One region of the Acidovorax sp. GW821-FHT10E04 genome, then DNA from elsewhere that is predicted to be linked to it. Evidence: riboswitches for the same ligand, from Rfam matches in the RefSeq annotation. Region 1 holds a riboswitch; the other holds the start of a gene.

Region 1 (4,165 bases):
TCAGGCGTTCTTGGCGAACTCGGCGTAGGCGGGTTCGTCCATGAGCGCATCGAACTGCAGCATGTCCGTCACATGGACCTTGAAGAACCAGCCGGCACCCATGGGATCGCTGTTGGCCAGCGAGGGGTCGGCGCGCAGTGCTTCGTTCACTTCGACGACTTCGCCGGTGACAGGCATGTACACGTCGGCCGCGGCCTTCACGGACTCGACCACGCCGGCCACGTCACCCTGGGTGAAGGTCGTGCCGACCTCGGGGAGGTCCACGAAGACCACGTCGCCCAGGGCGTCCTGGGCATGCAGCGTGATGCCCACGGTGGCGGCTTCGTGGTCGGAGATGTCGATCCACTCGTGGTCCTTGGAATACTTGATGGTCATGGGGGAAGCTCCAAAAAAAGGGGGGTAAACAGAAAAAGTGCCGATGCCAGCCGCCACTTTAGCCGGGCTGGGGCGGTTGCAGAGGGTCAGCCGCGGTGGTAGCGCGCGGGCGTGAACGGCATGGACACCACCTCCATGGGCACGGCCTTGCCGCGCACGATGGCGTTGACGCGCGTGCCGATGGCGGCAAAGGCTGGCGCCACGTAGCCCATGGCCACCGGCTTGTCCACGGTGGGCCCCAGCAGGCCGCTGGTCACTTCGCCGATCTTTTGACCGTCGGGGCCTTGCAGTTCGGTGTGCTCGCGCACGGGCACGCGTTCCAGCGCGACCAGGCCCACGCGCTTGCGCTGCAGGCTGGCGGGGTTGTCGATCTGCGACAGCACCTTGTCGGCACCGGGGAAGCCGCCCGCGCGCGCGCCGCCGGTGCGGCGCACCTTCTGGATGGCCCAGTTCAGCGCCGCCTCGGGCGGGGTGGTCGTGGTGTCGATGTCGTTGCCGTACAGGCACAGGCCGGCTTCCAGGCGCAGCGAGTTGCGGGCGCCCAGCCCGATGGGCTTGACCTCGGGCTGGGCCAGCAGCGCGCGCGCCAGGGTTTCGGCCTGGGACGCGGGCACCGAGATCTCGAAGCCGTCCTCCCCGGTGTAGCCGCTGCGGGTCACGAAGCAGTCGCAGCCCGCAATGGAAAAGTCGCCACCCGTCATGAATACCAGCTTTTCGACGCCGGGTGCCAGGCGCGCCAGGGCGGTGACTGCCTGCGGGCCTTGCAGCGCCAGCAGGGCGTGGTCGGGCATGGGGATGACGTCGCAGCGCTGGCCGATGCGTGCCTGGATGTGCGCGATGTCGCCTACCTTGCAGGCGCCGTTGACGATGACGAACAGGGTGTCATTGCCCTGATTGAAGAACATCAGGTCGTCGATGACCGTGCCTTCGTCGGTGAGCAGCAGGCCGTAGCGCTGCTTGCCCACGGGCAGGTCGATCACGTCGACGGGCATCAGGGTTTCGAACGCGGCAGCGGCGCCGGGGCCGACAAGCTTGAGCTGGCCCATGTGCGAGACGTCGAACAAACCCGCCGCGTTGCGCGTGTGCAGGTGCTCGGCCATCAGGCCGGCAGGGTACTGCACGGGCATGGAGTAACCCGCAAACGGCACCATGCGGGCGCCCAGCTCGGTGTGCAGGGCGTTGAGGGGGGTGGTCAGCAGCGGGGCGGTAGGGGTGGTCAAGGCGGACTCCGGGGCAAATGGTGGCCGCGGCCCCATGGGTCGCGGGATTTGCCCTGCTGTCCGCTTTACCTGAGAGATTCACCGCAGCGCCCTGGCTGGCCGCGCGGCTTGCTCCTTCGGTGGATGGGTGCCGTGCTGCACGGTCCATCTCTCTCCAGCAAGGGAACGCCCGCATCACTGCGGGCGGTTGCCAGTCCTTTTGCCTGAGCGTTCGGCTGCTGCCTGCGCCTTCGGCGGCCCCTTTCGTTGATGGGAAGGGGCTCTCTCCTGACGGCCGCCAGTATATCCGCTGGAAGAAGCCGCGCAGACGCTATTTGATGAACCCGAGCACCTTCGGCAGCCAGGTCGACAGCTGCGGGATGAAGGTCAGCACCACCAGCACCACGCCATGCGCCCACAGGAAGGGCACCAGCTCGCGCACCAGCTGCGACATCGGTACGCGCGAGACGTTGCAGGTGACGAACAGCAGCCCGCCCACGGGCGGCGTGATCATGCCCAGCGTGAGGTTGTAGATCACCACCATCGCGAAGTGGATGGGGTCGATTCCCAGCTTCACGGCCACGGGCGCGAGGATGGGCGCCAGCACCATCACGCCCGGCAGCGGCTCGATGAAGATGCCGAACAGCAGCAGGAAGATGTTCACGATGATGAGGAACATCCACGGCGAGAGGTTCATGCCCACCAGCCAGTCGGCCATCTGCTGCGGAATGCCCTCGATGGTCAGGATCCACGCGAACGCGGCCGACAGCCCGATGATGATCAGCACCGAGGCCGACAGCAGGGCCGAGCGTGCCAGGATGTCGGGCAGCGCCTTCCACTGCAGCGTGCGGTAGACGAACTTGCCGCACACCAGCGCATAGAACACCGCCACCACCGAGGCCTCGGTGGGCGTGAACCAGCCGGCGCGCATGCCGCCCAGGATCACCACCGGCAGCAAAATGGCGGGCAGCGCCTTCCAGGTGGTCTGCAGGATCTCGGCCAGCGGCGGCATCCGGCCGTCGCCCTTGTAGTTGCGCTTCTTGGAGACGTGGAAGTTCACGACGCACATGGCCACCGCGATCAGCAGGCCCGGCAACAGGCCGGCCACGAACAGCGCACCCACCGACACCGTTTCATCCTGCAGCGCATAGATGATCATGATGATGGACGGCGGGATGATGGGCCCGACGATGGCCGTCGAGGCCGTGAGAGCCGCCGCGTACGAACGGTCGTAGCCGGCCTTGTCCATCATGCGGATCAGCATCGACCCCGGCCCCGCCGCATCGGCCAGCGCCGAGCCCGAGATGCCCGAGAAGAAGGTCAGCGAGACCACGTTGGTGTAGCCCAGCCCGCCGCGCTTGTGGCCCACGAACTGCCCGGCAAACCTCAGCAGCACCTCGGTCAGCGAGCCGCCGCTCATGAGTTCGGCCGCGAGGATGAAGAAGGGCACGGCCATCAGTGGAAAGCTGTCGATGCCGGTGAAGGTTTCCTTGAGCAGCACCATCAGCGGGTAGCTCTCGGCCAGGATCAGCGTGGCCGCGGTGGCCAGGCCCAGCGCAAACGCCACGGGCACGCCCATGGCCAGGAACAGGCAGGCCGAAACGATGAGGATGATGGACGCGCTCATAGGGAGGCACTCGCATTCGCATCGAAGTGTTCATCGGCCGCAAAGTTGCGGTCGAGCACGTAGCCGCGCACGATGAACAAAAAGTGCACGATCAGCAGCACGCCGCCGATCAGCATGGCGCTGTAGATGTAGGCGAACGGGATCTGCGTCACGGCCGTCATCTGGAACATGGTGCGCTGCATGTACAGCCAGCCGTACCAGACCATGAAGCCGAAGAAGGCGAACAGCAAGGCCGCGACCACGGCACGCAGGGCGATGGCGCCCGCGCGGGGCAGGGCATCCTGCAGGTTCTCCACCGCGATGTGGCCGCCATAGCGCAGCACGGGGCCGGCGCCCAGGAAGGTCAGCCAGATCATCATGTGGCGCGACACCTCCTCGGCCCATTCGAGCGAGTTATGGGTGACGTAGCGCATCACCACGTTGGTGAAGATGATGATGGACATGGCCGCCAGCAGCAGGATCAATGCCCAGCGGTTGGCGGCCAGAAAATAGCGTTCGAAGGTTTTCACGGGACGGTATTGGACAAGGGCGTGCAGGGTCAAAGCAAAAGCGCCCGGCGCCTTGTGTGGGCCGGGCGATGCGGGGCGCGGGTCAAGAGCGGCCAACACAGCCCAGCGAAGCGGTCCTGGTAAGGCGTTGCGTCGCAGAGAGTACAACCAGTACGGCAAGACGCAACAACGACGCCAGGAGGGCTGTGTGAGTCGCTCAAAAGAGTTAACGAACGTCCTGGATCTTCTTGATGTTGTCGGCGCCGAACTCCTTGGCGTAGCCCACATAGGCGGGCTTGAGGGCTTCGCGGAAGGCCGCGCCGTCCACCGTCTTGGTGACCTTCATGCCTTGCTGCTCCAGCAGGGCGATGCCGTTGTTCTCGTCGTCGTTGACCTTCTTGCGCTGGGCCACCGAGGCGCTCTTGGCGGCGTCGGTGAAGACCTTCTTGTCCGCATCGTTGAGCTTGTTCCACACC
Region 2 (4,165 bases), on a different contig from region 1:
GCAGCCTCACCCTGGCCGAGCTCAAGACCCTGGGCGTGGAAACCGTGGCCACCGTGCTGCAGTGCTCGGGCAACGGGCGTGGCTTCTTCCCCAGCAAGCCCAGCGGCACGCCCTGGGCCGTGGGCGCGGCGGGGTGCGTCGTGTGGAGCGGCGTGCCGCTGCGCAATGTGGTGGCGGCGCTGGGCGGGCTCGCCGATGGCGCGGCCTACCTCACGGGCACGGGGGGTGAGAAGCTGCCCGAGGGCGTGGACCCGCTGTCCGTGCTGGTGGAGCGCTCCGTGCCCATCAAGGCCACCGAGGACGCGCTGCTGGCCTGGGAAATGAATGGCGAGCCCATCTCGCTGGCGCACGGCGGCCCGCTGCGGCTGGTGGTGCCGGGCTACCAGGGCGTGAACAACATCAAGTACGTCAAGCGCGTGGCCTTCACCGGCGCACAGTCGCAGGCGCGCATCATGTCGCACGGCTACCGCATGTCGCCCCCCGGCTCCAAGGCCAGCCCCGACCAGCCGTCGGTGTGGGAGATGGGCGTCAAGTCCTGGATCAATGGCCCCCTGCCCGAGAAGGGCCCCCTCAAGGCCGGCCAGGTGCAGGTGCATGGCGTGGCCTTTGGCGGCACGCAGGCCATCAAGGGCGTGGAGGTCTCGGTGGACGGCGGCAAGACCTGGCAGGCCGCGCGGCTCATCGGCCCCGATCTGGGCAAGTTCGCGTGGCGCCAGTTCGTGCTGCCGGTCACGCTGGCGGCGGGCACGCACGTGCTGGCCAGCCGCGCCACCGATGCCGCAGGCAATGTGCAGGCCGAGCAGCGCGAGGAAAACCTGGGCGGCTACAACAACGCGAGCTGGCGCGACCATGCGGTCACGGTGACCGCAGCGTGACCGGGCGCCCCCCTGAGACGCTGCGCGCCTTCCCCCCTGGAGGGGAGCGCGCCCCCCGGACTGGCCGTGCCAGATCCGCGGTGGCACTGGTGCTGGGGCGCATCGGTTTCCAGCATTTGCGCGTGCCTGCGCTCGCGGCCATGTCGAGCGTGCTGCTGCTGTGGACGGGTGCCGGCTGGGCGGCGGATGCCGCCGAGCTGGCGCGGGGCAAGGAGCTGTTCATCAAGATCCAGCCTGCTTGCGCCGTGTGCCACACGCTGCAGGCCGCCGGTGCCGAGGGGCAGGTGGGCCCGGTGCTGGATGAGCTCAAGCCCGATGCGGGCCGCGTGCTGCGCGCGCTCAAGGCGGGCATCGGCGTGATGCCTTCGTATGCCGAACGCATGAGCGAGAAGGACATGCAGGCCGTGGCGCAGTTCGTGGCGCACGCCACGGGCGCTGCCAGGTAGGCCGGGCGCTGGCCCGTGGTGGCAGCGCCGCCTGCGCGGCGGTGCTGCAACCCCGCTGTGCTCCCGTTCAGGCCGTGGTGCGCGATGGCACCAGCGCCTTGTCGGGAGCGCACCCCTGCAGACCCTGGAATGCAAAGTCCACCTCGGGCACCCGGCCGCTCACGATGTCGGCCAGGGCCTTGCCCGAGCCGCAGGCGTGGGTCCAGCCCAGCGTGCCGTGGCCCGTGTTGAGGAAGAGGTTGGCCACCTTGGTGGCGCCGATCAGCGGCACGTTGCTGGGTGTGGCGGGGCGCAGGCCGGTCCAGAACTGGGCCTGGCTGGCATCGCCCGCGCCGGGGAACAGCTGCTCCACGCGGCGCACGATGGCGTCGCAGCGCACCTGGTTCAGGTGGCGGTCGTAGCCGTTCAATTCGGCCGTGCCGGCGATGCGCAGGCGGTCGCCACCCCGTTCGCTGGTGTAGCGCGAGAACACGAGCTTGAACTCGTCGTCCGTGAGGCTCACCTGGTGCGCCTTGCCCGCATCCTTGACCGGCATGGTCACCGAATAGCCCTTGGCCGGGTAGATAGGCAGCTGGATGCCCAGCGGCTGCGCGAGCAGTGGGCTGAACGAGCCCATGGCCAGCACAAACGCATCGCCGCGCACGCGCTCGAAGCGGCCTTCGGCATTGGTCACTTCCACGTGGTCGATGCGGCCACCTGCCTCGCGCAGCGCGGTGATGTGGTGGCCCATGCGGAACTGCACGCCCGCCTCTTCACACAGCTTGGCCAGCTCGCGTGTGAACTGGTTGGCGTCGCCGGATTCGTCTTCGGCCGTGTAGGTGGCTCCGGCCAGCTGCTGGCGGATATGGGCCAGGGCAGGCTCGATGCGCACGGCCTCGTCGGCGCTGATCACCTGGCGCTCGCAGCCCAGCGCGCGCATCTGTTCGGCCGGGCCCAGAGCGCCGTCGAATTCCTTTTGGTTGGTATAGAAGTGCAGGATGCCTTGTGTGCGCTGGTCGTACTGGATGCCGGTGGCCGCACGCAACTGCTGCAGCGTGTCGCGGCTGTAGGTGCCCAGGCGCACGATCTGCTCGATGTTGTGGCGCGTGCGCGCCGGCGTGCAGTTGCGCAAGAAGTCCAGGCCCCAGAGCCACTGCCGCATGTCGGCGCGCAGGCGGAACAGCAGTGGAGCATCCTCCTTGCCCAGCCACTGCAGCACCTTGAGCGGCGCGCTCGGGTTGGCCCAGGGCTCCGCGTGGCTCACCGAGATCTGGCCGCCGTTGGCGAAGCTGGTCTCGGCGCCGGGCGCACCCTGGCGGTCGATGACGGTCACCTCGTGGCCGCGCTGTTGCAGGAAATAAGCCGAAGTCACGCCGAGCAAGCCGGCGCCCAAAACGATCACGCGCATGATTTTCAAAGCCTTTCTGGGCTCTGGCGCTAGAACAACATGCGCTGGCAGCTATGAATTCAATAGCGTGCAGCTGGCGCATGAATGCCCAAGCTGCCGCTCCCCCTGTCCTTGGTACCTGAGAGATTCACCGCGCGGCCCACATGGCGCGCGGTTTGCTCCTTCGGTGCGCTTCGCGTTGCGCGAAGCGGCTCTCCAGACGGCTTTGATGAATGGTGCAGTACGGGACCTGAGCGTGTATGGGAGTTTGCGCCTTCGGTGAAGCGGGCGGGCCGCTGACTCTCCTGCGGGGGCCATTCTAGGAGCCCGCATCGCGCAAAAACCGCTTTGTCCGCGCTAATGAACCGCAATCGTTGCTGATGCTGCGGGCACGGGGTTGGCCATAATCCGCCGGAACCTTCGCCTTTCTCTGCAGGACGCCTTGATGCCCGATACCGCCTTTGATCCGCTGACCAGCGCGGCCGTGCTCACCATGGCCCGCCTGGGGCGCACGCCCCGTCCGCTCGACCTGCCCGCCGCATTGCGTCCCCAGAACGCTGCCCAGGCCTATGCCGTGCAGGACGCCGTGGTGCGCGAGCGCGGCGAGATCGCGGGCTGGAAGGTGGGCGCGGCGTCGCCGCAGGCGCTGCCTGCGCGGGCGGCCCTGGCGCGCGATTCGGTGTTTGCGATGGCCGGCGGGGGCGCGGTGCGCCTGTCCTGCGCGGGCTTCGCCGTGCTGGGTGTGGAGGCGGAACTGGTGTACGAACTGGGTGCCGATCTGCCTGCCCGTGCGCAGCCCTACAGCGAGGCCGAGGTGCTGTCCGCCGTGGCGTCGGTGCGGGCGGCCATCGAGGTCTGCGACACGCGTTACGCCGCCTGGGCGCAGCAAGGCGAGTGGAGCCGGCTGGCCGACCAGGCCTGCCATGGCGCACTCATCGTGGGGTCGGGAGCGGAGAGCGCGCAGTCGGTGCAGCCGATGCGGCAGCCCGTGGTGCTGTCGGTGAATGGCGCGCAGGCCGTGCGGCACGCTGGCTGGGGCAACCCGGCGGGCGATCCCTTGCGCCTGCTCGCCTGGCTGGCCAATGGCGGCGCGCACAGCCTGGGTGGGCTGCGCGCGGGACAGTGGGTGACCACCGGGTCCTGCACCGGCACCGTGATGGTGGCGCCGGGCACGGTGGTGGTGGCTGAGTTTCCCGGCCTGGGGCGCGCCGAACTTCACCTGGGCTGAACGGCGGCGCCCTGCGCGGCGCGCGCGCCGGGCGTGGGGTCAGTTGCGGCGCGGGTTGTCGGGCTGCTGGTCGCGTCGGTTCGGTACGCCGTCGCCGTCCCGGTCGCGGTCATGGCGGTTGGAGACGCCATCGCCGTCACGGTCCCAGCCGCCACGCTGAAACTCCCAGCGGCCTTCGCGTTCCACCCAGTGCGGCTGGCGATACTGGTGGCCGGCGCGGGCCTGCACCCAGTGGCCGCGCACCCATTGG

Evidence for each region. A riboswitch is a leader RNA that binds a small molecule or an ion and turns the genes downstream of it on or off. The one in region 1 is predicted to bind glycine.
Region 2: another riboswitch for glycine. It lies ahead of AC07OC_RS23425 (D-amino acid dehydrogenase); the one in region 1 lies ahead of gcvT (glycine cleavage system aminomethyltransferase GcvT).

The regions. Positions count from the first base shown of each region.
Region 1 is NZ_JBWKMT010000001.1:1,010,998-1,015,162, reverse strand. It holds gene gcvH (glycine cleavage system protein GcvH) at 1-375, opposite strand; gene gcvT (glycine cleavage system aminomethyltransferase GcvT) at 462-1,631, opposite strand; glycine riboswitch at 1,642-1,763, opposite strand; glycine riboswitch at 1,777-1,875, opposite strand; gene AC07OC_RS04600 (TRAP transporter large permease) at 1,906-3,201, opposite strand; gene AC07OC_RS04595 (TRAP transporter small permease) at 3,198-3,710, opposite strand; gene AC07OC_RS04590 (TRAP transporter substrate-binding protein) at 3,916-4,165, opposite strand, start outside.
Region 2 is NZ_JBWKMT010000008.1:160,971-165,135, forward strand. It holds gene sorT (SorT family sulfite dehydrogenase catalytic subunit) at 1-875, shown strand, start outside; gene sorU (SorU family sulfite dehydrogenase c-type cytochrome subunit) at 1,016-1,321, shown strand; gene AC07OC_RS23425 (D-amino acid dehydrogenase) at 1,389-2,708, opposite strand; glycine riboswitch at 2,804-2,917, opposite strand; gene AC07OC_RS23430 (2-keto-4-pentenoate hydratase) at 3,133-3,915, shown strand; gene AC07OC_RS23435 (thrombospondin type 3 repeat-containing protein) at 3,955-4,165, opposite strand, start outside.